Regions from separate parts of the Lysinibacillus sp. NPDC098008 genome, predicted to be linked through region 1. Evidence: predicted binding sites of a transcription regulator. Region 1 holds the regulator's gene; the other holds the start of a gene.

Region 1 (16,189 bases):
GTGTTCCTAAAGCTCGATAAACTCGATCCTCTAAGGCAAGGTTTGCCTTTTCCATCAACTTACCTCTTGCATGCCGTTCTTTTTGTATAATTTTTTCAGCAACACTTTGTATATCTGCTAAAATATCCTCTTCTGTCTTGCCAAGTGTAATTTGGTTAGACACTTGATAAACATTTCCTAAATTTTCGCTTCCTTCACCATATATGCCTCTTACCGTCATACCTAGACGTGTCATGGCATTAATAATTTGATTCATCTGCCCAGTTAGTGTAAGCGCAGGTAGATGCATCATCACGGATGCTCGAAGCCCCGTACCAATATTGGTTGGACAGCTTGTTAAATAACCAAAGGTATCTCGAAATGCATATGGTAAAGATTTTTCTAAAATACGATCAATTTTATTTGCCTGTTCATAGGCACGTTGAAGCTGAAAACTTGCTGTCATACACTGGATGCGTAAATGGTCCTCTTCATTCACCATAATGCTAACGGATTCATCTTCAGAGAGAAGAATGGAGCCCACCTTCTCCTTTTTAGCAAGCTGTGGACTAATTAAATGCTTCTCGACAAGAATTTGACGTTGCAATGGTGTTAAATCTTTTATTGCAAAATATGCATAATCATGTTGAAGATTTGAGCTATCGCTTATAGCATGTGTAACTGCTTGCTCCACCTGTAATGCCTCGTTCTCAGAGAAAACAAGTGGGAAGCGATAACCATCTAAATTTCGAGCAAGGCGAATTCGTGTGCTAATGACAATATCTGAATAATCGTCCTCAACACGCATCCACGTTGGGGTCGCACGCTCTAAAAACGATTCAATCATCATGACACATCACCACCTTCAAATTGTAGTTGCTTCTCAAGCTCCTTCACTTCATCTCGAAGCTTTGCTGCCTCTTCAAATTGCTCCTCATCTACGGCTAATTTCATCCGTTTTCGAATATCTTCAATTTGCTTTTTAATAACATATACATTGCTATGTGCGCCGGGCATTTTCCCAATATGTTGTGGGCCTGCCTGTATACGATTAAAAAGCTTCGGTAAATGCTCGTTAAAGGCGTCATAACAGCTTGGGCAGCCAAATTTACCTTCTTTTAAAAATTGCTTATAGGTAAAGCCACATTGTGGGCAAGTTTGCTGTGGTGGTGGCGTCTGCTGCTTTTCCCCCACCTTCTGCCATGTCGGTGAGCCAAACCAGTTAGACAATAGCTGTTGAATGGAGATAGGCTCTTGTTTAAATTCTGCATGAAATGGATGGAATTGTGAGGCGCAGACGTCACAATAATGGTGCTCCACCTTTTGCCCATTTTGAACTTGTGTTACAGTAACTGTTGCATTACGTTGTTGACAATGTTCGCATATCATTTCCATCACCTCACTATTTTTGTTGTTCGTATTTTATTGTTGTCAGCATCGCTCGTAAGATTTTAGCCCGAATGCTATCTCTTAACGGAAGATGTAAATCAATTGTTGAGCGATCAATTGCTGCTAACATTAATTTCGCTTCTCGTTTTGAAATTACCTGCTCATCAATAAGCCGATAAATTAAATCTTCTGCCATCGTTTGCGATGCTCCATCCTCAATTTGCTTAAGAACATCGTCAATCAAATCAATATGTGAATTCGCACGGACACGTAAAATTCGAATGTATCCACCACCACCACGTTTGCTCTCAACAAGGTAACCCCGCTCAGCAGTAAATCTTGTGTTAATAACATAATTTATTTGTGACGGTACACATTGAAATTTATCAGCAATTTCACTACGCTTTATTTCAATATGCCCTTCTCCACCTAATTCAAGTACCTGCTTTAAGTAACCTTCTATGATGTCTGATATATTACGCATTTTAGGAATACACCTCGCTTACTTCACTGACTTTGACTATCTTTGACTTTCTTTGAGTATATTATACAAAACGCTTGAAAATAATTGCAATTAATTCGCCTATAGAAAATAAAAAAAGCTGCTCAAGCGCTTTACAATGCAGAATTTTAGCTACTATTACATATGCTTGATCAATTATTCGTACATATAATGTACCCTTTTTGGCTATCAAAAAAACGCAAGCATATGCAACTAGCATATACTTGCGCTTATAAAAATTATACCCAACGACCTACAATTGGATAACGCCAAGGCTCATCAGACAAGGCTTTTACAATACCGATAATTGGTACAATAAATACCATAATACCGAAAATAATTAAAAACGGTAAGCCTATTAAGACAAAGCTTAATACACCAGCAATGGTTAGTAACACAGCCATCACAATTTGGAACAACAATGCCTGAATGGAAATAGCCTTTACTTCCTCATCTGAGCTAATTAGGAAAAAGATAATCGGTACTAACCATGGCGCAAAAAATGCACTTGCGTGTATGATGACTTTAGACCATTTACTCTCCATACTATATATCAATCCTTTCTTGATGCTTTATTTATGTTTTTATGTACTACTATCTACGGAACTATACCCTTAATAGTTTCATATTAAATAAGAATTTTAAAATTTTTTTGAGAGGTAGTGATAGAAAATGGAATTTAACAGCACATTAGCAAATGAATATGAAAAAGGGATTCGACGTACACTCCCAAGCTATGATGCAATGCTTCGTTTAATACAAACCTTTTACTACTCTGCATTACCTGAAAAAGCTGAGCTATTAATTGTAGGAGCAGGAAGCGGCAACGAAATTTTACAGCTTGCTGAACAAAGACCTCATTGGTCCTTTGTTGGCATTGATCCATCTGAATCTATGCTTCATGTGGCAAAGGAACGTTTGAAATCTTTATCAAATGCAATATCATTCCATCAAGGTACAATACTCAACACCACATTACCTTCCATGCAGTATGATGCAGCTAGCTGTGTACTCGTCCTTCACTTTATTCAGGACTATAAAGAAAAGCTAACTACATTAACAGCAATAGCACATTATTTAAAGCCTGGCGCACCATTTGTTCTTGTTTCAAAGTATGGACAACAAGGTACAGTAGAAACAGAGCTACAATTTGATTTATGGCGTGCCTATTGGTTACAGCATACAAAGCTATCTGCCAAAGATGTAGCAGAGATGGAAAAATCCATCCGTGCTCTATCATTTATGAGGGAGGAAGAGATTGTAACATTGCTTCAGCAAGCAGGCTTTACAAAACCTTCTAGATTTTTTGCCACTACTTTATTTGGTGGTTGGGTATGCTTTAAAGAGGAACATTAAAATTTCATAGTTAAAAACTTGAGGTGAATGCTGTGATACGCACCATTGGAATTACAAAACAACAACAATTACTTAAAGACTTCCCGCTGGAGGTCATCCGACAACAAGAGTTTGAATGGTATTGGGTTGATTTTAATTGCCCTACCATTGAGGAAGAATCATTATTAGAAACATTCTTTCATTTCCATCCACTCGCTATTGAAGATTGCTTACTGCGGTTACAGCGTCCAAAGCTTGACTTTTATGACGACTTTCATTTTTTTGTTATTCATCGACTCAATGAAGAAACATTAGCTGCTGAGGAGGTCAATATTTTCACTTCCAATAAATTCATTGTGACATTCCATAAAAATCCTGCTCCTGAAATCGATAAGGTGCAAAAGATGATGGAACAACAGTCAAAAAACTGGGAACGTGGAACAATTTACTTAACATATCAAACAATCGATAAAATCGTTGATAGTTATTTCCCACTTGTTTATAAAATTGAGGATCACTTAAATGCACTTGAAGACGAGCTTACATATCAAAGCAATGTAAATGCCATGAAGATTGTCTTTGAATTCCGCAGTGACTTGCTCGATTTAAGACGTACTATTTTACCAATGCGTGACCTTTTATATCGGGTATTGAATTCTTATCGATTTTCACTAGATAAATCTGAGAGAGCTTATTTTGGAGATATCTACGATCATCTACTTAAACTAACAGAGATGGTGGAATCTAATCGAGAGCTGACTGCGGATATGCGTGATAGTTATATGGCTATGAGCTCAAGTCGCATGAACGGCATTATGATGACACTAACCATTGTTTCAACAATCTTTATCCCTTTAACATTTATTGCTGGCGTTTATGGCATGAATTTTGATAATATGCCTGAGCTACATGGGCGATATAGCTACTTTATTGTACTTGGTATTATGATTATTACCGCAATCTTAATGCTCATTGTCTTTAAGCTAAAAGGCTGGTTTAAATTATTTAAACCTTAAAAATTAAAAAGTCTGCTCGTTTTTGTTTTAACGAGCAGACTCATAATACACTAGTATGGACCACGGTCATCAATTTTATTTTCACCCTGCTGTGGGAATAAAAAGTATGCTAGCACTCCTGACCCTAATGTTGCGCAAATCGTAATTAATAATTGCTCAACGTCTGGTACTTCAGCATAATAGTTACGCAGCATATAAACAGAGCCGATTGCTACAATAACCATCACTGGAATAACAAATTTAAAACGCTTTTTCTCCATAAAATACCTCCTCCAATCTTTTTTATATACCGTTCTACTACCATAAACAGTTCGTATTTTACAGGTTTCCCATACTAAATTCAAATTTCCTTTGCTGGCAATATAAACAAATAGGCAAGTAAAAAAATAAAGAAATAAACCAAATTTATAACCAAATATCCAACAAAAAATAGTAAAATAGATTTAATACCATATGTTGATAAATGACAAAAGTATATTTGATGTTTAATTATTATAGATATTAAGAATGGAGCAATCAATAATGAGTTGGTTTACAAAAAATAGTAGTCCAAGCTACTCAGTTGTTTTAACGCCTGAAAATTTTAAGGGGACTGTACAATTGGAGGTTTCCAACCATCCAATTCTTCAAAAACAATTACAGCTTTTAAATTTAACAATTGAGGATTTAGCGATTATTAAGCAATTACAGCCATTAGCAAAAGACTTGATTCCAACAATGGTGGAGCAATTTTACGCAGCGATTAGTTTAAGTCAAGATTTACTTGATATTATTAATCGAACATCCCATATTGATCGTTTAAAAATTACACTTCATAAGCATTTAAGTGATATTTTTGAAAGCCATATTAACAGCGCTTACATTCATGAACGAAAAGCTATTGCCGAGGCTCACGTTCGAATTGGCTTGCAATCAAAATGGTATATTGCATCCTTCCAATCACTCACTACCACATTTGCAAATTTTGTGAATGACCTTGATATTTCAAAGCATGATGCAATCCGTGCTATTAATGCTTTTAGTAAAATTATTAATTTAGAGCAGCAGCTTGTTATCGAGGCATATGAAAAAGAAGAAGAGCGTATTCGCAAAGCGGCAGATGAAATGAAGCATGCCCTTGTCACAACTATTCAAAGTACGGCTGAGGAGTTGAACTCGATTAGTGAGGAAACAGCAGCCTCATTATTAGTGATTTCCTCTCAAACAGATGATATTGCAGTGGCAACAAAGCAGGGCTTAAACTTCGTTGCAGATACACAGGAAAAGTCAAGACGTGGGCAACAACAGTTGCAAGAACAAAATAATTTAATACAAGTTATTTTACAAAGCGTTAATAGCCTTGACGTGACAATGACCCAGCTGCGTACATCCTCTCAAAAGATTTCTGAAATTGTTGGGCTTGTCACAGGCATTGCCGATCAAACAAATCTATTAGCCTTAAACGCATCTATTGAAGCGGCTCGTGCAGGAGAACATGGCAAAGGCTTCGCAGTTGTAGCAGAGGAAGTTCGCAAGCTTGCAGAAGAAACAAAAAATGCCGTACAAAATGTTTCGCATCTTATTAAAGAAACTGAAAGCAATATTACAACAATGTCGAATTCTGTGCTAAATGTTGATGAAAAAATTCAACATAGTGTTGCTACCCAAGGAAATTTATCGAAATCGTTTAATGATATTGCTGACGCTGTCGCAGGTATTCAACAGCAATATATGAATACATCGAGGGATATTTCAACGATTTCTAATTTAATTACTGAGCTATCACAAGGGGCTACACTTGTTTCTTCATCATCTGATTCACTGATTAATGTAGTCAATGAACTAAATATCTAGCAAAAAAAGGGGAACATCACTATTGTCAGTGAAGTTCCCTTTCTATTTAATGAGGCAAAGCACGCTTTTGTTTACGGTGCTCGCGTCTTGCTGGCCCTGTTTCAAATAAGCGCTTCTCCTCATCTGTTTCAGGATAAATAGCAGGCACTGGTGTTGGTTTTCCTTTTTCGTCTACTGCCACCATCGTTACAAATGATTCTGTTGTTAGCTTTTCTTCTCCCGTTTCTATATTGCGAGAAATAACGCGCACATAAACCTCCATGGAAGAACGTCCAGTAGAAGATACAATACTTTCTATTTCAAGAATATCTCCTACATGTGCTGCGGATAAAAAGTCAACTGAATCAATTGAAGCTGTTACTACCTGTCCTTTTGCATGCTTCATTGCTGTAATAGCAGCAATTTCATCAATATAGGCTAACACTCTTCCACCAAAAATGGAGTTGTGGTAATTTGTATCTGGAGGTAATACGAGACGTGATTGAACCGTACGTGATTGGCTCATGGGTACAGCGTTGTTTGTCATAGTTCTAGTAACTCCCCTTCATGTATGTTCTGTCGTCATCGTATCGCAGAAAAAGTGCTGATGCAAATTTAGAACGACTTTTTTATCGTAACAAATTTCATATCTGTCATTTCCTCAATCGCCCATTTAATACCTTCGCGTCCATAACCACTCATCTTTACACCGCCGTACGGCATATTGTCTACCCTAAAGGTTGGAATATCATTAATAATGACAGCACCTGCCTGTAGCTCCTCTGCCGCGTATAGAGCGTCTGATAGTATATTCGTGTAAATTCCTGCATTTAAGCCAAGGTCTGAGTTATTAACAAGTCGAATAGCGTCGTCTAATGTTTCATATGAAACAATTGACACGATTGGTGCGAATGTTTCCTGACAAATAATTTTCATATCCGCCTTTACATTTGTCATAACAGTTGGCGTTAAAGTACGCTCCGTAAAGACACCACCTGTTGCCATAACAGCACCTTGTGCTTGAGCCTCCTCAATCCATTCCTTTATTCGTTCAATCTCGTTTGGATGGATCATGGCACTAACATCCGTATTTTTATCGAATGGATCACCTACGACAAGCTTTTTAGTTTCTTCTACAAACGCTTTTGTAAATTCATCAATAATCGAGGCGTGTACATAAATGCGCTGTAATGAAATACATACTTGTCCGGCAAAGTTAAATGCCCCACCTACACAGCGTTTAATAACTTTATCGATTGGTGTCGATGGTTCAACAATTACTGCTGCGTTGGAGCCAAGCTCTAATGTTACCTTCCGCAAGCCTACTTTTTCTTTTATACCTAAGCCAACCTTACCGCTACCTGTAAATGTTACCTTTTTAACATATGGATGTGTAATAAGCATATCACTTAATTCACCACCACTGCCTGTCACTATTTGTAACGCACCATCTGGTAAGCCTGCCTCTTTAAAAATCTCTGCCATTGTCAGGGCACTTAATGGCGTTTGTGTCGCTGGCTTTAACACAACTGTATTCCCTACTGCAAATGCTGGACCTAATTTATGCGCTACTAAATTAAATGGAAAATTAAATGGCGTAATAGCTGAAATAACACCTAATGGCTCTCGCTTTGTCCAGCCAATATAATCTCCTGCTCCCGGTGCTGCATCCATTGGTACAGTTTCACCTTTCGCTTGCTTAGCACCTTCTGCCGCAAATTGATATGTTGCAATGGTACGTTCAACTTCAGCTAATCCTGCCGTTAAAGGTTTCCCTGCCTCTAATGCTAAAATCTCTGCAAACTCCTCTTTGCGTTGTCGCATAATGTCGACTACTCTATATAATATTTCGGCACGCTCATAGGCTGTTGTCTTTTTAAATGTTTGAAATGTCCGTTGTGCACCTTCGATAGCTCTCTCCACATCTTGAATGGATGCCTTTGCTACGTGGGCAACAACATCTCCACTATATGGAGATATTAGCTTATAGCTATCCTCCGTAGCCTGCCATTGACCATCTATCCATAGTTTTGTTTCCTTCATCTTTCCATGCACCTCCAAATAATCAAGTTCTTCTTTATTTTATCATGAAGAACTAGAATTAGATGCTATGGCGGCTGCACTAACTGCTGCCATCATCGCTGCTTGCTGTGCCTGAATTAATAATTCTATGGAGGCCATCATTGTCATCGACAACGATTGTTGTACATTTGCTATATCGTAAATAGCAATTTGCACAGCCATAAAGAGCACGAACTCACGATGCCATTTTAATAATTTTAAACTCTTTAATTCATGGTACAAGTCAATAATATCCTGAAGCTGTGTTTGATTAAGATCAAGTATTGCTAAAAATCCAAGTAGAGGGTAATGCATAGTCTTTACTTTTGTCTGTTGTTTTTTGAATGTATCACGGATCGCTACAACGCTTGCTACTAGCTGATGATCATATTGCGGAGATAGCAGCGTTAAAACTTGTGAAAGCCATTGCAGGTCATTACCAGTTGTAAATCTATATGTTCGTAATTCTTTATAGTAACGATTCATTGTATCTGCGCGTAGCTCAATATCGTCAGATGGACTGCTCAATAAAATCGCATAAGGAATGTCCTCATAAGATGTTAAAAATGGATGATGCTTACGAATTGCATCAAATAAAGCTCTAGCCTTTTGAGCATGCGTCTTTTTCTCATATTCGTTCTCCGTTAAAAACTGTGCACCAATAAAGCTAAAATTGCCACTTCTGAATTTTGCCTCTTTTAAAATATTTACATTTGTTAATAAATCCTTAACTGCCTTTTCTGCATCCTCCTGCTCCATTAAATTTGCAGCGATGCTATAGCCAACCGTTGTTCGTAAAGGGGACATCCATGAGCTCTGCTTCTTCATTTCCTGCAATACTGCTTTATACTTATCTGCATCAAATGTTTTTCCTGAAGCTAGAAATGTACTAGCAATGGCTAAAATAATCTTGCGATCAACTGTCCAACCAGCAGCTTTTGATATATTCTCAACTGTATTTGTCAATTGATTTTCAATCATCACGTAATCCATTATTGGTCACTCCTTTTCTCAATTTACGTTACATAACGCTAGAAAGATTCACTTTCTTGTAACAATTAACATAAAAAGTAAACTTAATTTAATATATGTTACCTGATTTATTTGGTTTAATAAGGAATATCAACAGCATAAAGTGAACCTTCAATCAGTGAAGGTCTTACAACCTGTTCATACAGGATAAAAGGGAGATGTTTACGTTGATCGCAAAAACCACTAAAAAGTTATTATTTACAGTGACTTTAAATGAGCGCTTTCAGTTATTTTTATCTTTACGCAACTCGCCGAAGACCATCGCATTACATAGCCTCTTCTCTAAAAGCTAAAGATGTACATACAATAAAAAACAGCGGCATATCTTGCTGCCGCTGTCCCATATTTTATTCAATTAACCCTAGCTCTTGTAGCTCCTCTGATGAAAATGCCCTCGATCTTGTTAAAAAGCGTTTCCCTTCTACACCCTCTAATGAAAACATTCCACCCCTGCCATCAACAACATCTAAAATAATTTGGGTATGCTTCCAGTAATCATATTGATTTTTATGCATATAGAAGGGCGTACCGCCTATTTCCCCAAGGCATACATCCTGATCGCCTAATAGTAATTCACCCTCTGGATAACACATTGGTGATGAGCCATCACAGCAGCCTCCAGATTGATGAAATATAATAGGACCATGCTTTTCTTTTAATGAATCGATTAGTGCCAGTGCTTCTGCTGTAGCTAATACTCGTTCAACCACACCTATGCACCTCCCTATCAATTAGAAGAAGCCAAGTTTGTTTTCGCTATAGCTAACAAGTAGGTTTTTCGTTTGTTGGTAATGAGCTAGCATCATTTTATGGTTTTCACGGCCGACACCAGACATTTTATAACCGCCAAATGCAGCATGTGCAGGATAAGCGTGGTAACAGTTTGTCCAAACACGCCCTGCTTCAATACCACGACCAAAGCGGTAGGCTGTATTCATATCTCTTGTCCAAATACCTGAGCCTAAACCATATAATGTATCATTAGCGATTTCTAATGCTTCCTCTTTCGTTTTAAACGTTGTTACTGCAACAACTGGTCCGAAAATTTCCTCTTGGAAAATACGCATTTTATTATGCCCCTTGAAGACAGTTGGTTTAATGTAGTAGCCATTTTCAAAGCCTTCGCCTACATTATTTTTCTCCCCTCCAATTAGACATTCAGCACCTTCCTGCTTACCGATATCTAAATATGAAAGAATTTTTTCCATTTGCTCGCTTGAAGCCTGTGCACCCATCATTGTATTTGGATCAAGTGGGTTACCAACTTTAATAGCCTCTACACGCTGTAAAACACGCTCCATAAATTTATCGTAAATGGACTCCTGAATTAGGGCACGAGAAGGACATGTACATACTTCCCCTTGGTTTAGCGCAAATAATACAAAGCCTTCTACTGCTTTATCTAAGAAGGAATCATCTTCATCCATAATATCCTCAAAGAAGATATTTGGGGATTTACCACCTAATTCTAATGTTACAGGAATAAGGTTTTGAGAAGCATATTGCATAATTAAGCGACCTGTTGTCGTTTCACCTGTAAAGGCAATCTTGCCAATACGTGGATTAGATGCAAGCGGCTTCCCAGCCTCTAAGCCAAATCCATTGACAACGTTTAAGACACCCGGTGGTAATAAATCTTCTATTAACTCTAACAGCACCAAAATCGATGCTGGTGTTTGTTCTGCTGGTTTTAATACAACACAATTTCCAGCCGCAAGCGCTGGTGCAAGCTTCCACGTAGCCATTAAAATTGGGAAGTTCCATGGAATAATTTGACCTACTACTCCAATTGGCTCATGGAAATGATAGGCAACTGTATCGTTATCAATTTGGCTTATTGAACCATCTTGGGCACGTAAAGCACCAGCAAAATAACGGAAATGATCAATCGCAAGAGGAATATCTGCATTTAATGTTTCACGTACTGCTTTACCATTATCCCATGTTTCGGCAACGGCTAGCTTTTCTAAATTTTGCTCAATACGGTCTGCAATTTTAAGTAAAATGTTTGCACGCTCTGTCGGTGACGTTGTTCCCCATGCCTCTTTAGCTGCATGAGCTGCATCAACTGCGAGTTCAATATCCTCAGCTGTGGAACGTGCTATTTGTGTAAAAACTTGTCCGGTAACAGGAGTAACATTATCAAAGTATTGACCTTTCACTGGGGGTGTCCATTCGCCACCAATATAATTGTCATACTTCTCTTTGAATTGAACTACCGATCCTTCAGTGTTTGGAAATGCATAAACCATTTTACTTCTCCCCTTTACACAATTTAATGAGAATCATCTACAAAAAACATTATTTTATATCGAAATAACAATATTTTTATAGAAACCCTCTCACCTATTATATTGTCAGAAACAAAAAATAATTTCAACTTTTCCGAAAAAAATTCCATCTAATTTATTTTCATTAGAAAAGCTTCTAGCATTCACGTTCTCCATAACGTTAAGGTATACTTAAATTAATATAAAATATAGGAGAACAATATGCGTATTAATAAATATTTAAGTGAAACAGGCATTATATCTCGCCGTGGTGCGGATAAATGGATTGCTGAGGGGAAAGTAACGATTAATGGAGAGCTTGCTACAGTCGGCAGTCAAGTTGAGGCTGGTGATATTGTTTGTGTTGATGGAAAAGAGGTAAAGAAAGAACAACAGCTTGTTTATATTGCCCTTAATAAGCCTGTCGGCATTACCAGTACAACAGAGCGTCATATTAAAGGAAATGTCGTTGACTTTGTCAATCATCCATTACGTATTTTCCATATTGGAAGGCTTGATAAAGAATCTGAGGGATTATTATTATTAACCAATGATGGGGATATCGTTAATAAAATTTTACGTGCTGAAAACCATCATGAAAAAGAATACATTGTGCAAGTTGATAAATCGATAACAGAGCACTTTATTAAAAAAATGAGTGCAGGTGTCAATATTTTAGATACAACAACATTACCTTGTCATGTTGAAAAAATATCAGACAAAGTCTTTAAAATTATTCTGGAGCAAGGCTTAAATCGTCAAATACGCCGAATGTGTTCAGCACTAGGCTACTCTGTGAAGCGCCTACAGCGAATTCGTATTATGAATATTAAGCTTGGTAATTTAAAGGTTGGGCAATGGCGTGATTTAACAGATAAAGAACGAGCAGAATTATTTAAACTACTCAACTACACACCGAAATAAGCTATTAAAGGGGAGGTGCGAGGACTATGATTGCTATTCGCAGCACTGCACAACTAACAGGAGTACGAATTAGTGGCGATTTTTGGGACTTAGATGAACTAGTAAATGCTATTTATAAGGTAACTGGGGATGAAAATAAATACTATGATTATCAAGGTCCTCGGCTACGTATTTTAAGTGTTTGCTATAAGCTAAGACATGCTGTACTTGGTGAGCATCATTTAGAGTTTGTGAATAATGGACTGAATAAAAATGTTCTGACACAGCATGAGTTAATCTTCCCAAATAAAAATGCCTATTTTGCAGCAGAAATACTATGGCCTGAAATTATCTTTAGTGCAATTGCCTTAAATGATTTTATTCATCTGCATCAGCAGTTAAATAATTCATCTATGTGGGATTATGACATCGCTACTATTCGTAAATTTCAAGCAGCTATTGCGGATTGTCTAGAGCAAGAAATTAATGATGAAGACTATGAAGTATTTTTAAAAATGCTTCACACTAAACATCCATTAACTTTTCGTTATGCCACACAATATGTCGATGTGCTAAATCTAGAATATCTCCAATTAAGCAAGGAGGAGCGTAAAGCTCATTTAGCTGCATTTGCAGTGCGTTTAATGATCGAGGACCATGAATATGCAGCATTAAAGGCACAGCTAATGGACGCAGCTATTACCACAAAACAACCATTACACAATATACAAATTCAACTTAGATACCCAGAAGAAATATTATGGTAACAAGCTATCATAATAGAAATCCATCAAAATGCTGATGGATTTTTATTGTGGTTCACCTATTTAATTGTTTTATAAGCCATTTTATAAATGACTTCCTGATGCTGCGGATAAGCTGCCAATAGCTCCTCCTGTGTAAACAATTCAAAATCCTCAAAATCAAAGCCTGGGGCAACCATGCATCCAACTAAGCTAAATGTCTGTGCTTCGTCGACAGATGAGCCAAAAATTGTATTTTTAGGCACAGCTATTTGTGGTACTTCCCCTGCCTCTATATTCAAGCCCAGCTTTTTTGCCTCATATGTGCCATCAGGGAAAATCATATGGACTGTAAGTGGACTACCTGCATGATAATACCATAGCTCATCTGATTGTAGCCGATGTAAATGCGATATATCCTGTGAGCGTAGCAAGAAATAAATACTTGTATAGATAGGTCTTTGCACAGCTCTTATAGCTATCTCATCTGAGGCACGAAAAGAGGATTTATAATAGCCACCTTCAGGATGTTCAGTTAGGTTTAATTGTTCAATAAAATATTGTGCTGAATACTTCAAAAAGCATCCCTCCTGTTCGTTACTTTACGCCACTAGGCTATCTATAGGCAAGACAAAAAGGACATCTCAAAAGTATTGAAATGCCCTTTTCTCATATTACAAGCCACCTAAATAAGCTGCTTTTACTTGTTCACTCTCTTGTAGCTCTTGCGCTGTACCTGATAAAACAATTTTCCCTGTTTCCAGTACATACGCTCGGTTAGCAACAGATAACGCCATATTAGCATTTTGCTCAACAAGCAAGACAGTTGTACCCTCTTTATTGACCTGTTCAATAATATTGAAAATATTTTTAACCATTAGCGGTGCAAGACCCATTGAAGGCTCATCCATTAATAATAGCTTCGGCTTTGCCATTAATGCACGCCCCATTGCAAGCATTTGCTGCTCACCGCCTGATAATGTACCTGATTGCTGCTTGCGACGTTCTAATAGGCGAGGAAATAGCTCAAAAACATGATCCATATCCTTTTTTATTCCTGCTTTATCATTACGCAAATAAGCGCCAAGCTCTAAGTTTTCCTCTACCGTCATATTGGCAAAAACACGACGACCTTCTGGAACATGAGAAATACCTGACTTCACAATTGTTTGAGCTGCCTTTCCTGCAATTGAGAAGCCTTCGTATTCAATAATGCCACCCTTTGGCTTCAACAAGCCTGACAATGTCTTGAGCAATGTACTTTTACCAGCACCATTCGCACCGATTAACGTAACAATTTCACCCTCGTTTACTTCTAAAGAGAGGCCCTTTAATGCTTGAATATTGCCATAATAAACATCTATATTTTGTACTTTTAGCATTAGCCGATAACCTCCTCACCAAGGTATGCCTCAATTACCTTTGGATTGTTGCGAATTTCTTCTGGTGTCCCGTCAGCGATTAATTGCCCGTGATCGAGTACATAGATGCGTTCACAAATCCCCATAACTAAGCTCATATCATGCTCAATTAGTAAAATCGTTAAGCCAAATTCTTTACGAATAAAAGCAATTAACTCCATTAAATCATGTGTTTCCTGCGGATTCATCCCCGCTGCTGGCTCATCCAATAGCAGCAGCTTTGGCTTCGCTGCAAGTGCACGAGCAATTTCTAAGCGACGCTGCATCCCATATGGTAAGTTTTTTGCTAGCTCATCCTTATAGACATCCAAGCCAAAGATTTTTAAAAATTCAATCGATTGGTTTTCCATTTCTGCCTCACCTTTAAAATGTGCTGGCAAACGGAAAATCGAAGACCACATCGTATGCTTCGCAAGCGAGTGATTGGCTACCTTTACATTATCTAATACAGATAGCTCTTTAAATAGACGAATATTTTGGAATGTACGGCTAATCCCTTTTTGCGTTACTTGATAAGGTGCAAGCCCATTTAATTTCAAGCCATCAAATGTAATTGTACCTTCTGTTGGTGTATAAACACCCGTTAACATATTAAAGCTTGTTGTTTTTCCAGCACCGTTCGGACCGATAAGCCCAACGAGTTCTCCTTTATTGAGGTACATATTAACGCCCTGTACCGCCTTTAAGCCGCCAAATTGAATACCCATATTTTCAACTTTTATAAGAAGGTTGTCAGTCATTATTTTGTACCTCCTTTTTTACCAAACTTAAATAAATCCGTAATTTCCTTTGTGCCCATTAATCCTGTTGGACGATAAAGCATCACAATAATTAATACTAAACTATAAATAATCATACGTGTTTCAGGGAAGTTTGCTAGATATGCTGATACAACCGTTAAGAAAATAGCTGCAATCACTGATCCTGAAAGACTTCCTAAACCACCAAGTACAACATAAATTAAAATATCAAATGACTTTAAGAAGCCGAATGTCGTTGGTTGGATAATATAAAAGTTATGTGCAAATATTGCACCAGCTAGCCCCGCAAAGAATGAGCCAATAACAAATGCCACAACCTTATAGTAAGTTGTATTAATACCCATCGCATCCGCTGCAACTTCATCCTCACGAATAGAAATACATGCACGACCGTGACGGGAATTTGTAAAGTTTGAGATCACTAGAATTGTTAATACAACACCAACGAATGCATATGTCCAGTTCGATAAATACTTAACCTGCATCCCTGCTGCACCACCGACATAATCCGTATTTAAAAAGATAATACGAATAATCTCTGCAAACCCTAGTGTCGCAATCGCTAAATAATCCCCTTTTAAACGTAATGTCGGAATCCCTACAATTAACCCTGCAATTGCAGCTGCAACTGCTCCTAATAGGATTGCTAGTGGGAATGGCAGCATTAGCTTCGTTGTAATAATAGCGGATATATATGCCCCAACCGCTAAGAACCCAGCATGCCCAATCGAAAATTGCCCTGTTACGCCAATAACAATATGCAAGCTGACAGCCAGCATAATATTAATACACATTGTAATCAGCATATTTTTATAATAGATATCAATTACTCCTGTTGTAATTAATAGCTGTACAACTGCATAGATGACTAACGCTATTACGGCATAGCCCCAGAAAACTTTAGACTTTTTCATAAAACCGCTCACCTACACTTTCTCACGGGCGTTTTTACCAAAGATACCCGA
Region 2 (16,189 bases), on a different contig from region 1:
ATTCGTATGAATGGTTCATTATCCTTTGCGAATAAACAACTAAGCTTAGACGTGCAAACTGAAAATGCTGCAATTGCGAGAAGACTATATACAATTATGAAAAAGCTATACCCATACAATGTAGAATTACTTGTTCGTAAAAAAATGCGACTGAAAAAAAATAACGTATATATTTGCCGCGTAAGAGAAGGTGCACGTGAGCTGTTAATCGATTTAGCAATCATCTCAGACGACTTTCAATTTAATCATACGATCTCTAGAAAACTTATTAAAAAAAGCGGTCAAAAGAGAGCGTATTTAAGAGGCGCATTTTTAGCAGGCGGCTCTGTTAATAATCCAGAAACATCAGCCTATCATTTAGAAATTTATTCTTTATATAAAGAACATGGTGAGGCATTAATGGATTTAATGAATGAATTTGACCTGAATGCTAAAACGATTGAACGTAAAAAGGGCTTTGTCACATATTTAAAAGAAGCGGAAAAAATTTCAGATTTCCTAAATATTGTAGGTGCACATCAAGCAATGATGAAATTTGAAGATGTGCGTATATTGCGGGATATGCGTAATAGTGTCAATCGCATTGTCAACTGCGAAACAGCCAATTTGAATAAAACAATTGGTGCTGCATTACGTCAAGTAGAGAATATTCGATTTATTGAAAATTCAATTGGTCTTGACCAACTACCAGAGAAGCTGCGAGAAATAGCGCGCCTTCGTGTGGAATATCAAGATGTGACATTAAAAGAGCTTGGTGAAATGGTATCAAGTGGAACTGTTAGTAAATCAGGCGTGAACCATCGCTTAAGAAAAATTGATGAGATTGCTGATGCATTACGACGTGGCGAAAAAATAGGTGGTTAAATTTCTATACTTTTTAGGTATGAATGTCATGCGTAATCGTTTATTGTTCTTTTGCTAGTAAGTAAGGTAAGATAAAATTAATCGACGAACGGTAGTGAAAGGGAGTTTTAAGAATGATTGAAAGAACAGTCCAAGTCAAATTAAAATTAGGACTACAAGCAAGGCAAGCAGCGCTATTTGTGCAGGAAGCAAATCGTTTTAGCGCTGATATCTTTTTAGAAAAAGATGAGAAAAAAGTAAATGCCAAATCCATTATGGGTGTTATGAGTTTAGCAGTTGCTAAAGGAGCTGAGGTAACGTTAAGTAGCGAAGGCAACGATGCCGAGCAAGCGGTTTCAGCATTAGCAGCAATTATTGAAAATGAAGACTGAAAATTGTTATTTCATTTGAATAGAAAAGGCATCACAGAACAACTCTGCGATGCCTTTTTATGTTTATTTATTGTTACTGTGCATAATATGATCAATTAAGCCGTATTCTTTTGCACGTTCAGCTGTCATAAAGTTATCACGGTCTGTATCACGTGCAATAACCTCAAGAGGTTGACCAGTGCGTTCAGATAAAATACCATTTAATTTTTCACGTAAGAATAAAATACGCTTTGCAGCAATTTCAATTTCTGTCGCTTGCCCTTGAGCGCCACCTAGTGGTTGGTGAATCATTACTTCAGCATTTGGCAATGCAAAGCGTTTACCAGGCTCACCAGCAGCAAGTAAGAAAGCCCCCATAGATGCAGCCATACCAATACAAATTGTTTGTACCTGTGGCTTAATTAGCTGCATTGTATCATAAATTGCCATACCAGCTGTAATTGATCCACCTGGTGAGTTAATATAAAGAGAAATATCTTTATCTGGGTCTTCCGCTTGTAGGAAAAGAAGCTGTGCGACAATAGAGTTCGCAACGTTGTCATCAATAGCGCTTCCTAAAAGAATAATGCGGTCTTTTAGTAGTCGTGAATAAATGTCATAGGCACGTTCACCACGGCTTGTTTGTTCAATAACTGTAGGAATTAAATTCATGTTAAATCCTCCTTAAAAAACTAAATTCGAATACCCTTGCTGAAAATTTCCATTGTTATTTCAGCTGTATCCCTATCATACACATTATAGTCAGGGAAGGTCAAATATTAACCCTGCTTAATTTAATAAAAAAATAAATTGTTTTTGCATTCTATGGTTGAATTATAGGTTAGACGTTTGTATAATAGTTAAGGTCATAAGTTTAAAGTACGTTACACTATTTTGCAGGTATGCTTCAAAAATGAGGGTTATCTACATCATGCTTTTCGAAAGCCTAGATAGAGTGTGTACTTTTTTTTTGTGTCTTTTGCCCTCGTGGTGTAATGGATAACACGCAAGATTCCGGTTCTTGCACTGGGGGTTCGATTCCCTCCGAGGGCGCCATTTTACTGATTATTGATATACTGTTATAACTCAATCTCCTAATAAGTAGTTTAGCAGCCTGCTTAGTGGAGATGGAGAGGGAAAATATCGGGAATATTGCTCTAGTTGGCATTATTCCCCTATTTCTTCCTTTCAAACCTTCAAAAAAGCAACAACTCCAAATTATTTTTTAGTGAACATACTGTACGTGAAGACTAGTAATAGTCGAAAAAAAAGAATCCTTTCTGAGGGGATTCTTTTTTTTGCCATAAATTCGAAAAGCTAAAACAGTCCATGGCGATAAGAGGTCGCCATGGACTGTTTTTTAATGAAGTGGATTAGATGTTGTTGTATGGGCATTCAGCATAATTTGCATATCTTGCTGAGAATATTGTGGCACTTGATAGTAGCCATGTTTATTTTGATAAATAGACAATTCGTAGCCCATTTCAATACAGTTAGGGATACTATCCGCAACAACACGACGTACAACAGGATTTGTTGTTTCCAGAGCAGCCGTTGTCATACATTTTGCCGCTCCTTTTTGCGCACCTAGTAAGAAGCCAGAAATCATTTCATCATTGATTTCATTGGCATTTTGCATTGGCTTTTTCGGTTGGCCAGCCGTCATACCATATTTGAAATCATTTCCTGTTTCCATTTGGTAGCGCCCTGTAGGAACAGTTGGATCATGACCTGTACTAAAAGCTTCAACAATTGTGTTATACATGCCTAATGTAAAATTGTATTGGCGATCTAAAATGCTTAATAATTCAGGGTCTTTTACATGTGGACGCAAAATAATTGCTTGGTTCATACCAGCCATAACTTCACCAATGGTTTCATGCATGTCCATCATTTCATGGCCGCCATGATTTAGGCTTTGCTGCTGATTAAAATTGTTTTGATTGGATGATTCATTATAAAACGATTGTGACAAAAGAAACGCCTCCTAGATGTTATTTTGTTGCAGTATTTAGTATGTCAACTTCCGTTCATTTCATACGGTATAAGTACCAATTCGTTGGAATTGTTTTTATGGAGAAAAAGGGAATTATCATAAAATGCTATCAATTATTGACAGTGATATAAAGGTTATGATAGTTTATGTATATATCGACATTCGATATAACGTAAACTGATATAAGGAGGAGTTATGTTGAAAAAAAGATTTCTATCTGCATCATTGGCGATTATTTTAACAACGTCTGCTGTAGTTCCTGCAACAATGCAAGAGGTGCGTGCTGCTAATGACACGCAAAGTGTAGCTATTGCGCAAGAGGAGCAATTGTCATCACAGGAATTTTTAGACTTAGCTGTAACGGCTTTAACATTCCAGCACGGCTCGGAATCAATGCGTCAACAAATTATGGATAAGTGGGTAAAGGCTGAGGAATTCACAGATTTAGATGTAGCCATTAAACGTGATGAAGCCGCTCGTATTTTAGTAAGAGCTTTAAATAAAGAAGACCAAGAAGCATCACTTACAGCATACTGGGACACAGCGAATAAGCTTGGCTTATGGAATGGTGTATCCGTGGATAATGAATTTATTTCAAAACAGGATGCAAATAAAATTTTAAACAATGCTAAAAATATTAAAAATGCTACAAATAATGAAGGTGTTCCAGAAATCTCTGTGGAAGATTTTATGAAAAATCCTGGTAGCTTTGGCTATGAACTGTCACCTGATGGCAATTATATTACATTTGCTGCTGCATGGGAAAATCGTTCCAATGTATTTGTGAAAAAAATGAATGATGATAGTGAGCCAGTACGTGTGTCCAATTCAACAGATCGCGATATTGCAGGATTCTTCTGGAAGGACGATACATTGCTTTACTTAAAGGATAATGGTGGTGATGAAAACTACCATATTTATTCCACAACCTTTAATGGTGCAAAAGAACAGGATTTAACGCCGTATCCTAACGTAACAGTAGGGATACTAAGTGGACTTCAAGGCGTGAAAGATGAAATTCTTATTATGATGAATAAAGAGGATGCAACTGTTTTTGATGTATATAAGCTAAATATTAAGACGGGTGAAACAACGCATGTTGCTAAAAATCCTGGAAATATTACAAGCTGGTTAGCGGATCGTAATGGAGAAGTGCGTGTTGCTGTAGCCTCTGATGGTGTAGTAGGAACGATTCTTTATCGTGATTCTGAAAAAGATGAATTTAAACCATTTATTGAAATAGAAGCAGGCGATGAAGTCATGCCATTAGCTTTCTCAAAAGATAACCAATTTATTTATGCTATATCTAACAAAGGCAGAGATAAAATAGAGGCTGTGAAGTATGATTTAGAAGGTAATGAAGAAGTAATTATGTCCAATGAAGAGGTTGATGTTGCAGGCATATTATATAATGCTGAGCAAGATAAAGTATTATATGGTGCATATATTACGGATAAGCCTCATTATCAGTTCTTTGATGAAAATTTTGAACAGCTCTTCCGTAAAATTCAAAACAAGCTTGGTGTTCATGAGAGTGAATTAGGTATCAATGATTACAATAAAGAAATGACAAAATTTATTGTAAGTGTTTCAAGTGATACAGTCTATGGAAAGTACTATTACTATGACTCAACAACCGATGAGCTAACAGAGCTAGCAACATTAAGCCCTTGGCTAAATTCTGAGGAATTGGCTGAGATGCATCCGATTTCGTATAAGAGTCGAGATGGCTTAACAATCAATGGCTATTTAACATTGCCGAAAAATAAAGAAGCTAAAGATTTACCATTAATTGTTAATCCACATGGTGGACCATGGGCTCGTGATATGTGGGGCTTTAATCCAGAGGTGCAGCTATTAGCAAATCGTGGCTATGCTGTGCTACAAGTGAATTTCCGTTCTTCAACTGGCTATGGCAAGGAATTCCTACAGGCTGGGAATAAGCAATGGGGTTTAAAAATTCAGGATGATATTACAGATGGCGTACAATGGGTAATTGACCAAGGTATTGCAGACCCTGAGCGTATTGGTATTTATGGTGCATCCTTTGGTGGCTATGCAACATTAGCTGGTATTACGTATACACCAGATTTATATGCCGCAGCAGTGGATTACGTTGGTGTATCGAATATCTTTACACTACTAGATACAATTCCACCATATTGGGAAACAATGCGTAATATGTTTTATGAGCGCGTAGGTCATCCAGAGGAAGATAAGGAATTATTAACAGCAGTATCACCTGTTTTCCATGCGGATCAAATTAAAACGCCATTATTTGTTGCACAAGGCGCAAATGACCCACGTGTGAATAAAGCAGAATCCGATCAAATTGTGGAAGCTTTACGTGCTAGAGGTGTAGATGTAGAGTATATGTTAAAAGATAATGAAGGACATGGCTTTGCAAATGAAGAAAACAGAATTGAATTTTACAATGCCATGGTAAAATTCCTTGATACACATTTAAAATAATTTAAAAACAAGGCATTGCTGTGTCGTTTATTCGCACACAATGCCTTGCCTTTTATAATAGAGGTCGCATATTTTTGTAGCGGCTTTTATTGCGCTCTAATAATGACAGACAATAGGCTAACTCGTTAATCCCCCCTTCAATCAGATGTTCCTCCACTTGAGAAATACTTAAGCGAATAAGATGATCCTGCTGGTAGGCTGGTAAAAACATTCTAGAGGCATCGTCCATCCATATATTTTTTTCATGTAATAAATGGACAACCTGCTTAGCGCTGATATGGTCTGGCAGCATAATCGAAAGATAAAAGCCAGAAGTAGGCTTTGTAAAATGGATATGGTTAGGTAGCAATGCTTCACAAGCTGTCTGTAGGGCATTCATTTTTCTGCTATATAGCTCTTTTATTGTTTTAATATGACTATCAAACATACCGCTTTTTAAATAAATATCTAATGCTCCCTGTGAAAGCACGGAGCTATTAAAGTCGGCACTGAATTTATAGCGTGAAAAATCATGAATCATTAAAGCTGGAAGTACAACTGCACCTACTCGTAAGCCTGGCAAAAATACTTTTGAAAAGCTTTTAATATAAATCACTCGACCAGAAGGATTAAAAGAGAATAATGGGTCTGCTTTCATGTTTGGATCTAAATCACCTAAAAAATCATCCTCCACAATATACACATCATATTTTTCTGCAAGCTCTACAATGCGTTTTTTCTCCTCATTTGTATAACTATGACCAAGCGGATTTTGAAATCTCGGTACAATATAGAAAAATTTTATATCATTGTTGCGAAAAATATATTCAAGCTGCTCTAAATCAATGCCCTCCATTGTTAAATCAATACCAAGCGTAGTAACTTGCTGAAGACGAACGGCTTCAATAAAGCCAAAATAGGTAGGCTGCTCAACGAGTATATTATGTTTGCCGTTTGGAAAGGGCATTGACGCTAATAAATGGAGTGCCTGTTGAGAGCCTGATACAATAAAAAGTCGCTCTGGACTTGTAAAGACCTGTAAGCTTTGCAAATACTTTGCTAATTGAACACGAAGAGCATAAAGCCCTTGTTGATCGTTGTAACTAAATAATTCTTCCTTATAGATGTCAATGGCTTGGTTCATGCAGTGCTGAAATTCTATATATGGCATAATACGTTTATCTGGCCCAGCAGACAAAAAATCAATGATTTGTTGTGGTGCACTTGGCTGTGTAGCCTGATGAACAACATAGTAGCCACTTTTAGGGACAGAAAAAATAATATGCTCCTTTTCTAGCTCATTATAGGCTCGTAGTACTGTATTTTTACTGCACGAAAATTGCTGAGATAATTGTCTTACGGATGGCAGCTTGCTACCTGTAGTAAGTATGCCCTTTGTGAGCTGTGCTTTAATGTCCTTAATAATTTCTAAATATTTAGTCTGCAATACAAGCTCTCTCCTTTATCTGTACCAGGACAGTTGATAGAAAATTCTATTTATTTTCGATATAGCTCCTTTTACTATTGAGTATACCAGGGACAGATGGCATGAAAAATAGGAGGTTTGGAATAATGCAGAAACAAAAAACAGAAAAAGTGGGATTACTGTTAGGGTTATTAGGGGTTATTTGCTTTAGTTTAACTTTGCCAGCAACAAGTGTAGCTGTACCATATTTTGGGGCAACTATCGTAGGCTTAGGAAGAGTTGTCATAGCGGCAATTATTGTGGCGATTGTTTTACTGATAAGAAAGGAAAAGCTACCTACTGCTCGTCAATTTAAAAGCTTATTGCTTGTATCCTTTGGGGCAGTGTTAGGATTTCCATTATTGACCTCGTGGGCAATGATAAGCTTACCGGTTTCTCATGGCGCTGTAGAATTAGCGCTTTTACCTTTGGCAACAGCAGGCTTTGCTATAATAAGAGCAGGAGAGAAGCCTTCCTTAAAGTTTTGGCTTTCAAGTATTGCTGGTGCGATAGCAGTTATCATTTATGCGGTTTATCTTGGGCTAGGGCAATTACATATAGCGGATTTAGCGTTATTAGCAGCAGTGGTAATATTAGGGCTTAGCTATGCAGAGGGCGGGCAATTGGCGAAGGAATTAGGAAGCTGGCAAGTTATTGCTTGGGCTATTTTAATTGCTGCACCATTTTTTATAATTCCAGTTGTTTTAAATTTCACAGCAGTGATGTTACATGCTCCTGTAACAGCATGGCTAAGCTTGCTCTATTTAGCTGTTGTCAGTCAATTTTTAGCATATGTAGCATGGTATAGCGGCATGGCATTAGGTGGCATTGCAAGAGTAAGTCAAATTCAATATTTACAGCCATTTCTAATGATTCTTTTTGCTACATTATTTTTACATGAATCTATCACTTGGTTTACGATTATTGTAGCCATCATTGTGGTGATAACAGTAATCATTGGCAAAAATGCAGTGATTACAAAAAAGTAGTCTAGTGCTCAATACGTAAAGAAGGCAGCTTTTCCTTTATGCTGTAAAACCTGATTAGCCATTTCGCTTTATAATAGAAGAAGGGGGTGCTAGCAATGCTGGTGAAGTTTTTTAGTCGGGCAAATTGTCCGCTATGTGTAGACGGTTTACGCACATTAAAGCTTGTACAGGAGGATATACCATTCGATATTGAGATCATTGATATTGAAGCAGATGATCATATACATGAAAAATATATGCTGATGATTCCTGTAGTTGAAAAGGGTGGTCAAATTATTCAGTATGGCAACTTAGATTATGCTACATTAATGGAACATTTCAGTGAAAGATAACTTGTTAATTTGGCACGGTTATTCGCTATAAGCTATACAATTCACAAATTGTTCAATGAAAGCGTTTTGAATTTGAACAGTTTGTGAAGACCTTCACATTGGGCTTCCTTTTCTAAAAAATCGGCGTAGAATAGGAATCAAGCAAGAAGTTGTTATAAAACAGTCGGTGAAAATTATTATAGATTTTGGAAGTTGTTATATTACAAAAACAATGTTGAAGGGAGATTTTACAATGTGGGTTATTACAGTATTTGAGAAGCAGGATGTTCGTATTTTTGAATTTGCAAATAAAGGTGAAGCAACAAAAGCGTTAGAAGGATTTAAGAAAAACGCAATTTTATCTTTTACAAAATAAGAATGTATAAGCCTCGTAGCGATGACCAACGTTACGGGGCTTTTTTCTTTGGATACTACTTGCTCTTTTACATAAAGCATATTATAATAGCTATATAAGTGGGACATAATTTTAAACGGTGGGACTAAAAACAACCCACTGTTATAAAAGGGAGTAGATAAATATGTTAACTGTTCCTGAGGCACAGCAAAGACTACTTCCTGAAATGTATCCGCTTCTGCAATCTAGATACCGAATTTTACAAACCGTTCAGCTTATGCAACCCATCGGACGACGCACACTTGCGGATTCATTAAAAATGACAGAGCGAGAAATACGCAAAGAAACAGATATTTTACGTGAACAAGGGTTATTAGATTCACAAAAATCGGGTATGGTATGTACAGATGATGGTGAGATTGTAATTGAAAAGTTAAGAGCAATTGTTTATGAATGGTCAGGTCTGACACAGCTTGCTAAACAGCTTGAGGCTCATTTTGGCATACAGCGTGTAGTTGTTGTGCCAGGTGATTATAATGCAGACGATACGATATTGACCTTGCTTGGTAAAGAAGCGGCATTGCAATTTATGTCAACAGCTTTTAAAGGGCAAGTAGTAGCCGTCACAGGTGGAAAATCAGTGGCATCTCTTGCACAATTTTTACACCCATTAGAAAAAACAAAAGATATGACATTTGTTGCTGCACGTGGAGGCATCGGACATGAAATGCAAATGCAAGCAAATACACTTGTTGCAACATTTGCTATGCAGATGGAGGCGCAGTATCGCACCTTATTTTTACCTGAGTATTTAAGTGAGCAAGCTTATCAAGCAATGCTAACAGAGCCGATGATAACAGAAATGATGGCATTTTATGAGCAGGCAGACTGTGTGATTCATGGGATTGGCTCCGCAGAGGAGATGGCGATTCGCCGTAATTCTTCTCCTGAAGATTTACGAATTTTAGTGGAGAAGGGTGCTGTCAGTGAGGCTTTTGGCTATTATTTTAATGCCAAAGGAGAGGTCGTGCATCGTATACGTACAATTGGCATTCAGCTTGAGCAGGTGAAAAAAAGTCAGCAGGTTATTGCAGTAGCAGCAGGAAAACAAAAGGTCAATGCTATGCTTTCATATTTTAAGGTAGCACCAAAGCAAACAATATTTATCACAGATGAGGCAGCTGCAAAAGCTATTGCTGCTCGTTTATCATCTAGTGAAAATAATGATTTTGAATAACTTATATAAACATAGGTCACTCGACTTCAAAAAGTGCTACAGCGCTTTTTGAATGAGCATAAATTTAATGTTTCTATTTTTTAGAAACATACATTACACATTATTGGAGGAATTAACAATGGCATTAAAATTAGCGATTAATGGATTTGGACGTATTGGACGCTTAGTATTTCGTGAGGCAATGGAGCATGATGAAATTGAAGTAGTAGCTGTCAACGATTTAACAGATGCTGGTCAACTTGCACATCTATTGAAATATGATTCAGTCCACGGTATCTATGATGCTGAAGTCAATGCAGATGAAGATTCTTTCGTAGTAAATGGCAAGCGCGTAAAAGTATATGCTGAAAAAGATCCAGCACAACTACCTTGGGGTGAACTAGACGTAGATGTAGTGCTTGAATGTACTGGTCGTTTCCGTTCAATGGAAGAAGTAGGCAAACATGTTGAAGCAGGTGCTAAAAAAGCGATTCTTTCTGCACCAGCTAAAGGCGCAATGCCTACATTTGTAATGGGTGTAAACCATACAGACTACAACCCAGCAACTGATGATGTGATTTCAAATGCTTCTTGTACAACAAACTGTCTTGCACCAGTAGCAAAAGTATTAGATGAAAAATTTGGCATTGAGCGTGGTATGATGACAACAATTCACTCTTATACAAATGACCAACGAATCCTAGACTTCCCACACTCAGACCCACGTCGTGCACGTGCTGGTGCGGTATCTATGATTCCAACAACAACAGGTGCAGCTGTAGCTGTTTCAAAAGTATTACCACAATTAAAAGGTAAATTAGATGGCTTCTCTATGCGTGTCCCAACACCTAACGTTTCATGTGTAGACTTAGTTGTAGAGCTAAAAGCAGATGTATCGAAGGAAACGATTAATGCAGCATTAAAAGAAGCTTCTGAAAATGAATTAAAAGGTATTCTTGGCTACAATGAGCTACCGTTAGTATCAATTGATTACAATGGTAACCATCACTCATCAACTGTAGATGGTCTTTCTACAATGGTATTAGAAAATAAAATGGTAAAAGTTCTTGCTTGGTATGATAATGAAATTGGTTACTCTACTCGCTTAATGGACTTAGCTTTATACATTGCAGAGCAAGGTTTCAACAATAAATAAGCATCACATTTGAACAATTTACGTAATAAGTGTGACACAATACTACTTTTATAGACAAAAAGTATAGCCTTTATAATATCTAATCGATATAATATACAAGGGTAAAGGGAGTAAGGGAATTTACCCTTACTCCCTTTTTAGTAATTACAAGACATCGTACGTAACTTTTGCTACTATAAGAGCAAGTATAAGGGTTCATAATCAAAAATTGGAGATAAGCAACACCTCTAGACGATGTACCAAAATACCTTGATGAAATACTAACAAGCTTTGAAGGGAGTTTCTTCATGTTAAATAAGAAGACAATGACAGATATTGATGTAAAAGGTAAACGTGTTTTTGTGCGTGTAGATTTTAATGTACCAATGGCAGATGGTGCTATTACAGATGAAACACGTATTCGTGCAGCTATTCCAACAATCGAATATTTAGTAGAGCAAGGTGCTAAAGTTATTTTAGCTTCACACTTAGGTCGTCCGAAAGGTGAAGTAAAAGAGGATATGCGTTTAACAGCAGTTGGTATTCGCCTAGCTGAGTTAATTGGCAAGCCTGTGACAAAGCTGGATGAGTCGATTGGAGAAAAGGTAGAGCAAGCTGTTGCCACTATGCAAAATGGCGATATTGTGTTGCTTGAAAACGTGCGCTTCCACGCAGGTGAGGAGAAAAATGACCCAGCATTAGCGCAGCAATTTGCACAGCTAGCTGATATTTATGTCAACGATGCTTTTGGTGCAGCTCATCGTGCACATGCTTCTACTGAAGGAATCGCTAAACATATTCCAGCAGTATCTGGATTCCTAATGCAAAAGGAATTAGATGTACTTGGCAAAGCATTGTCAAACCCTGAGCGTCCATTTACGGCTATTATTGGTGGCGCCAAAGTAAAAGATAAAATTGGTGTTATTGAAAGTCTGTTAGAAAAAGTAGATCACTTAATTATTGGTGGTGGCCTATCTTATACGTTCATTAAGGCACAGGGCTATGATATTGGTAAATCTTTATTAGAGGAAGATAAAATCGAGCTAGCTAAATCCTTTATTGATAAAGCAAAAGCAAAAGGCGTGCAATTACATATGCCAATTGATGCTGTTGTAGCAAATGAATTTTCGCAAGATGCTGAAACACAAGTTGTTGATATTGATGCAATTCCAGCTGATTGGATGGGACTTGATATTGGACCCAAAACAGCAGCTCGCTATGCGGACATTATTCAAAACTCCAAGTTAATTATTTGGAATGGACCAATGGGTGTCTTTGAAATGGATAAATTTGCAAGTGGTACAAAAACAGTTGCTGATGCAATGGCAGCAACTGCAGGCTATACAGTAATCGGTGGTGGTGATTCAGCCGCTGCTGTTGAAAAATTTGCAGTAGCAGATAAAATGGATCACATTTCTACAGGTGGCGGTGCTTCCCTAGAATTAATGGAAGGCAAAGAGCTTCCAGGGATTGTAGCACTAAACGATAAATAAGCTAATCGGAGGCAAAATGATGCGTAAACCAATTATTGCAGGTAACTGGAAAATGTTTAAAACATTTGAAGAGGCTATTCAGTTTGTAGATGCAGTACAGGATAAACTTCCTTCTAATGATAAAGTGGACGCTGTTGTTTGCGCACCAGCTCTTTACCTACCTACACTTGTGCAAGTTGCTAGTGAGTCAGAGCTAGCGATTGGTGCACAAACAATGCATTATGAAAATGAGGGTGCTTTTACTGGTGAAATTAGCCCAACACAGCTTGCAAGTGTAGCAGTGGACTATGTTATTTTAGGGCATTCAGAACGCCGTGAATACTACAATGAAACAGATGATGCTATTAATAAAAAGGTAGCAGCAGCACTTGCACATAATATCGTACCGATTATTTGCTGTGGTGAAACGCTAGAGGAACGTGAAGCAGGCACAACAGAGCAAAAGGTTGCGGGTCAAATTAAAGCGGCACTTGCTGGATTTGAAGCACAGCAGGTAGAGCATATGGTCATTGCCTATGAACCAATTTGGGCAATTGGCACTGGTAAAACTGCTACGGCAGACGATGCCAATCAAGTATGTGGAGCGATTCGAGCAGTAATCGAAGAGCTATATAATGCTGAAACGGCGAATGCTGTGCGCATTCAATACGGCGGCAGTGTGAAGCCTGACAACATTCAGGAGCTTTTAACAAAAGAGCATATTGATGGTGCTCTAGTTGGTGGAGCAAGCTTACAACCAGAATCTTATTTAACATTATTGGAGGCGGCAGCAAATGCCTAAAAAGCCAGTAGCATTAATTATTTTAGATGGCTTTGCATTTCGAGATGAAACATTTGGAAATGCAGTAGCACAGGCGCATAAGCCAAATTTTGATCGATATTGGAATGAGTTCCCACATACAACATTAACAGCTGCGGGTGAGGCGGTTGGACTACCTGAAGGACAAATGGGTAATTCAGAGGTAGGACACTTAAATATCGGTGCCGGACGTATTGTTTATCAAAGCTTAACACGCTTAAATAAGTCGATTCGCGAAGGCGACTTCTTTACAAATCAAGCATTTTTAGACGCAATCGCACATGTTAAGGCACATCAATCAAAGCTGCATATTATGGGGCTGCTATCAGATGGTGGTGTTCATAGTCATTATGAGCATATGTTTGCACTGTTAAGGCTTGCTAAGCAGCAGGGCGTAGAGGATGTTTTTGTACATGGCTTCTTAGATGGTCGTGATGTTGGGCCAACAACAGCTATCGGCTATATAGAGGAAACAGAAAAACAAATGGCTGACATTGGTGTTGGTCAATTTGCGTCTATTCATGGGCGCTATTATGCAATGGATCGCGATAAACGCTGGGATCGCGTGGCACTTACGTATAATGTGCTTGTGGATGGTGTTGGGCAAACGGCAGATAGTGCTAAAAGCGGTGTAGCTGAATCGTATGAACGTGAAGCAACAGATGAATTTGTCATTCCATTTAGCATTCAAGAGCATGGTGAGCCAGTAGCAACGATTGGTGATAATGATGCAGTCATTTTCTTTAATTTCCGTCCTGATCGTGCGATACAGCTATCCACAGTGCTTACAAATCCACAATTTGATGGCTTTGTGTTATCAGCTAACCATCCAAAAAATCTAAAATTTGTATCCTTCACGCATTATAGTGATGAAGTCAATGCACAGGTTGCCTATGAAAATGACAACCTAAAAAATACAATTGGTGAAGTGTTAGCCACAAACGGTAAAACACAGCTACGCATTGCCGAAACAGAAAAATATCCACATGTAACATTCTTTATGAGTGGTGGTCGTGAGGATAAATTCCCAGGTGAAGAGCGTATTTTAATTGCCTCACCAAAGGTTGCCACATATGACTTAAAGCCTGAGATGTCTGCGTACGAGGTGACAGAAGCCTTGCTTGCAGAAATTGCGGCTGATAAATTCGATGGTATTATACTTAACTTTGCTAACCCTGATATGGTGGGGCATAGTGGTATGCTAGAGCCGACGATTAAAGCCATTGAAGCAGTCGATGAATGTTTAGGAAAAGTAGTAGATGCACTCCTTGCAAAAGGTGGCGCAGCTATTATTACAGCTGACCATGGTAACTCTGATGAAGTATTAACATTAGCAGGGGAGCCAATGACAGCTCATACAACAAATCCTGTACCAGTAATTGTGACAAAAGCAAATAGTATGTTAAGAAATGGTGGTATTTTAGCCGATTTGGCGCCAACCATGTTAGAATTATTACAGGTGTCACAGCCTATTGAAATGACAGGACAATCATTAATTGAGAAAGAGGAGAATTAATTATGCCATTTATTACACAAGTTTATGCGCGCGAAGTTTTAGACTCACGTGGGAATCCAACAGTAGAGGTTGAAGTATTTACAGAATCAGGCGCTTTTGGTCGCGCTATCGTACCATCAGGTGCATCAACAGGTGAATACGAAGCGGTAGAATTACGCGATGGTGACAAATCTCGTTACCTAGGCAAAGGTGTATTAAAAGCAGTTGAAAATGTCAATACAACGATTGCACAAGAACTAGAAGGAAATTACTCTGTTCTTGATCAAGTTGTTATTGACAAAGCTTTAATCGAGCTAGATGGCACAGAAAATAAAGGTAAGCTAGGTGCTAACGCAATTTTAGGTGTATCAATGGCAGTTGCACATGCTGCGGCAGATTATTTAGATGTACCTCTTTATCAATATCTTGGTGGGTTTAACTCTAAGCAATTACCAGTACCAATGATGAACATCTTAAATGGTGGCGCACATGCAGATAATAATGTAGATATCCAAGAATTTATGGTGATGCCTGTAGGTGCAGAATCTTTCCGCCATGCATTACGCATTGGTGCTGAAATTTTCCATAACTTAAAAGCTGTTCTAAAAGAAAAAGGCTATAATACAGCAGTTGGCGATGAAGGTGGTTTCGCACCAAACCTTGGCTCTAACGAAGAAGCAATCACAGTTATTTTAGAAGCAATTGAAAAAGCTGGCTATAAACCAGGCGAGGAAGTAAAACTTGCAATGGACGTAGCATCTTCTGAGCTATTCAATAAAGAAGATGGCAAATACCACTTAGATGGTGAAGGTGTTGTCAAAACATCTGAAGAAATGGTTGATTGGTATGAAGAATTAACAAATAAATACCCAATTATTTCAATTGAAGATGGCTTAGATGAAAATGACTGGGCTGGACATAAACTATTAACAGAGCGTATCGGTAGCCGCGTACAATTAGTAGGCGACGATCTATTTGTAACAAATACAAAAAAATTAGCAGCAGGTATTGAGCAGGGTGTAGGGAACTCTATCCTTATTAAAGTAAACCAAATCGGTACATTAACAGAAACATTTGAAGCAATTGAAATGGCGAAACGTGCTGGCTATACAGCTGTTATCTCTCACCGCTCTGGTGAATCAGAGGATGCAACAATTGCTGATATTGCAGTTGCAACAAATGCTGGACAAATTAAAACAGGTGCGCCATCTCGTACAGACCGTGTTGCAAAATACAACCAACTTCTTCGCATTGAAGATCAGCTTGGTGT

Evidence for each region. Region 1 encodes CtsR, which represses protease genes until heat stress. Its sites were predicted from a motif close to ATGGTCAATAAAGGTCAAACA; they were not measured.
Region 2: a site for CtsR is predicted at 1,973-1,993, ahead of clpP (ATP-dependent Clp endopeptidase proteolytic subunit ClpP). Genes of this name have one in related genera too.

The regions. Positions count from the first base shown of each region.
Region 1 covers NZ_JBIWBA010000026.1:6,362-22,550, forward strand. The annotation lists gene mcsB (protein-arginine kinase McsB) at 1-829, opposite strand, end outside; gene ACIQVU_RS17510 (UvrB/UvrC motif-containing protein) at 826-1,368, opposite strand; gene ACIQVU_RS17515 (CtsR family transcriptional regulator) at 1,382-1,852, opposite strand; gene ACIQVU_RS17520 (magnetosome magnetite crystal formation protein family) at 2,110-2,415, opposite strand; gene ACIQVU_RS17525 (class I SAM-dependent methyltransferase) at 2,543-3,226, shown strand; gene corA (magnesium/cobalt transporter CorA) at 3,259-4,221, shown strand; gene ACIQVU_RS17535 (hypothetical protein) at 4,272-4,481, opposite strand; gene ACIQVU_RS17540 (protoglobin domain-containing protein) at 4,744-6,054, shown strand; gene ACIQVU_RS17545 (acyl-CoA thioesterase) at 6,101-6,580, opposite strand; gene ACIQVU_RS17550 (aldehyde dehydrogenase family protein) at 6,649-8,076, opposite strand; gene ACIQVU_RS17555 (DUF4003 family protein) at 8,119-9,087, opposite strand; gene ACIQVU_RS17560 (DUF779 domain-containing protein) at 9,474-9,836, opposite strand; gene adh (aldehyde dehydrogenase) at 9,858-11,378, opposite strand; gene rluF (23S rRNA pseudouridine(2604) synthase RluF) at 11,619-12,320, shown strand; gene ACIQVU_RS17575 (DUF6904 family protein) at 12,347-13,066, shown strand; gene ACIQVU_RS17580 (cupin domain-containing protein) at 13,123-13,620, opposite strand; gene ACIQVU_RS17585 (ABC transporter ATP-binding protein) at 13,717-14,424, opposite strand; gene ACIQVU_RS17590 (ABC transporter ATP-binding protein) at 14,424-15,203, opposite strand; gene ACIQVU_RS17595 (branched-chain amino acid ABC transporter permease) at 15,203-16,138, opposite strand; gene ACIQVU_RS17600 (branched-chain amino acid ABC transporter permease) at 16,151-16,189, opposite strand, start outside.
Region 2 covers NZ_JBIWBA010000005.1:110,941-127,129, forward strand. The annotation lists gene whiA (DNA-binding protein WhiA) at 1-864, shown strand, start outside; gene ACIQVU_RS07630 (HPr family phosphocarrier protein) at 978-1,235, shown strand; gene clpP (ATP-dependent Clp endopeptidase proteolytic subunit ClpP) at 1,299-1,886, opposite strand; tRNA gene ACIQVU_RS07640 (tRNA-Arg) at 2,196-2,270, shown strand; gene ACIQVU_RS07645 (spore coat protein) at 2,575-3,189, opposite strand; gene ACIQVU_RS07650 (S9 family peptidase) at 3,409-5,682, shown strand; gene ACIQVU_RS07655 (aminotransferase-like domain-containing protein) at 5,735-7,108, opposite strand; gene ACIQVU_RS07660 (DMT family transporter) at 7,234-8,115, shown strand; gene ACIQVU_RS07665 (glutaredoxin family protein) at 8,211-8,447, shown strand; gene ACIQVU_RS07670 (hypothetical protein) at 8,680-8,802, shown strand; gene ACIQVU_RS07675 (sugar-binding transcriptional regulator) at 8,966-10,018, shown strand; gene gap (type I glyceraldehyde-3-phosphate dehydrogenase) at 10,137-11,153, shown strand; gene ACIQVU_RS07685 (phosphoglycerate kinase) at 11,441-12,625, shown strand; gene tpiA (triose-phosphate isomerase) at 12,645-13,406, shown strand; gene gpmI (2,3-bisphosphoglycerate-independent phosphoglycerate mutase) at 13,399-14,940, shown strand; gene eno (phosphopyruvate hydratase) at 14,943-16,189, shown strand, end outside.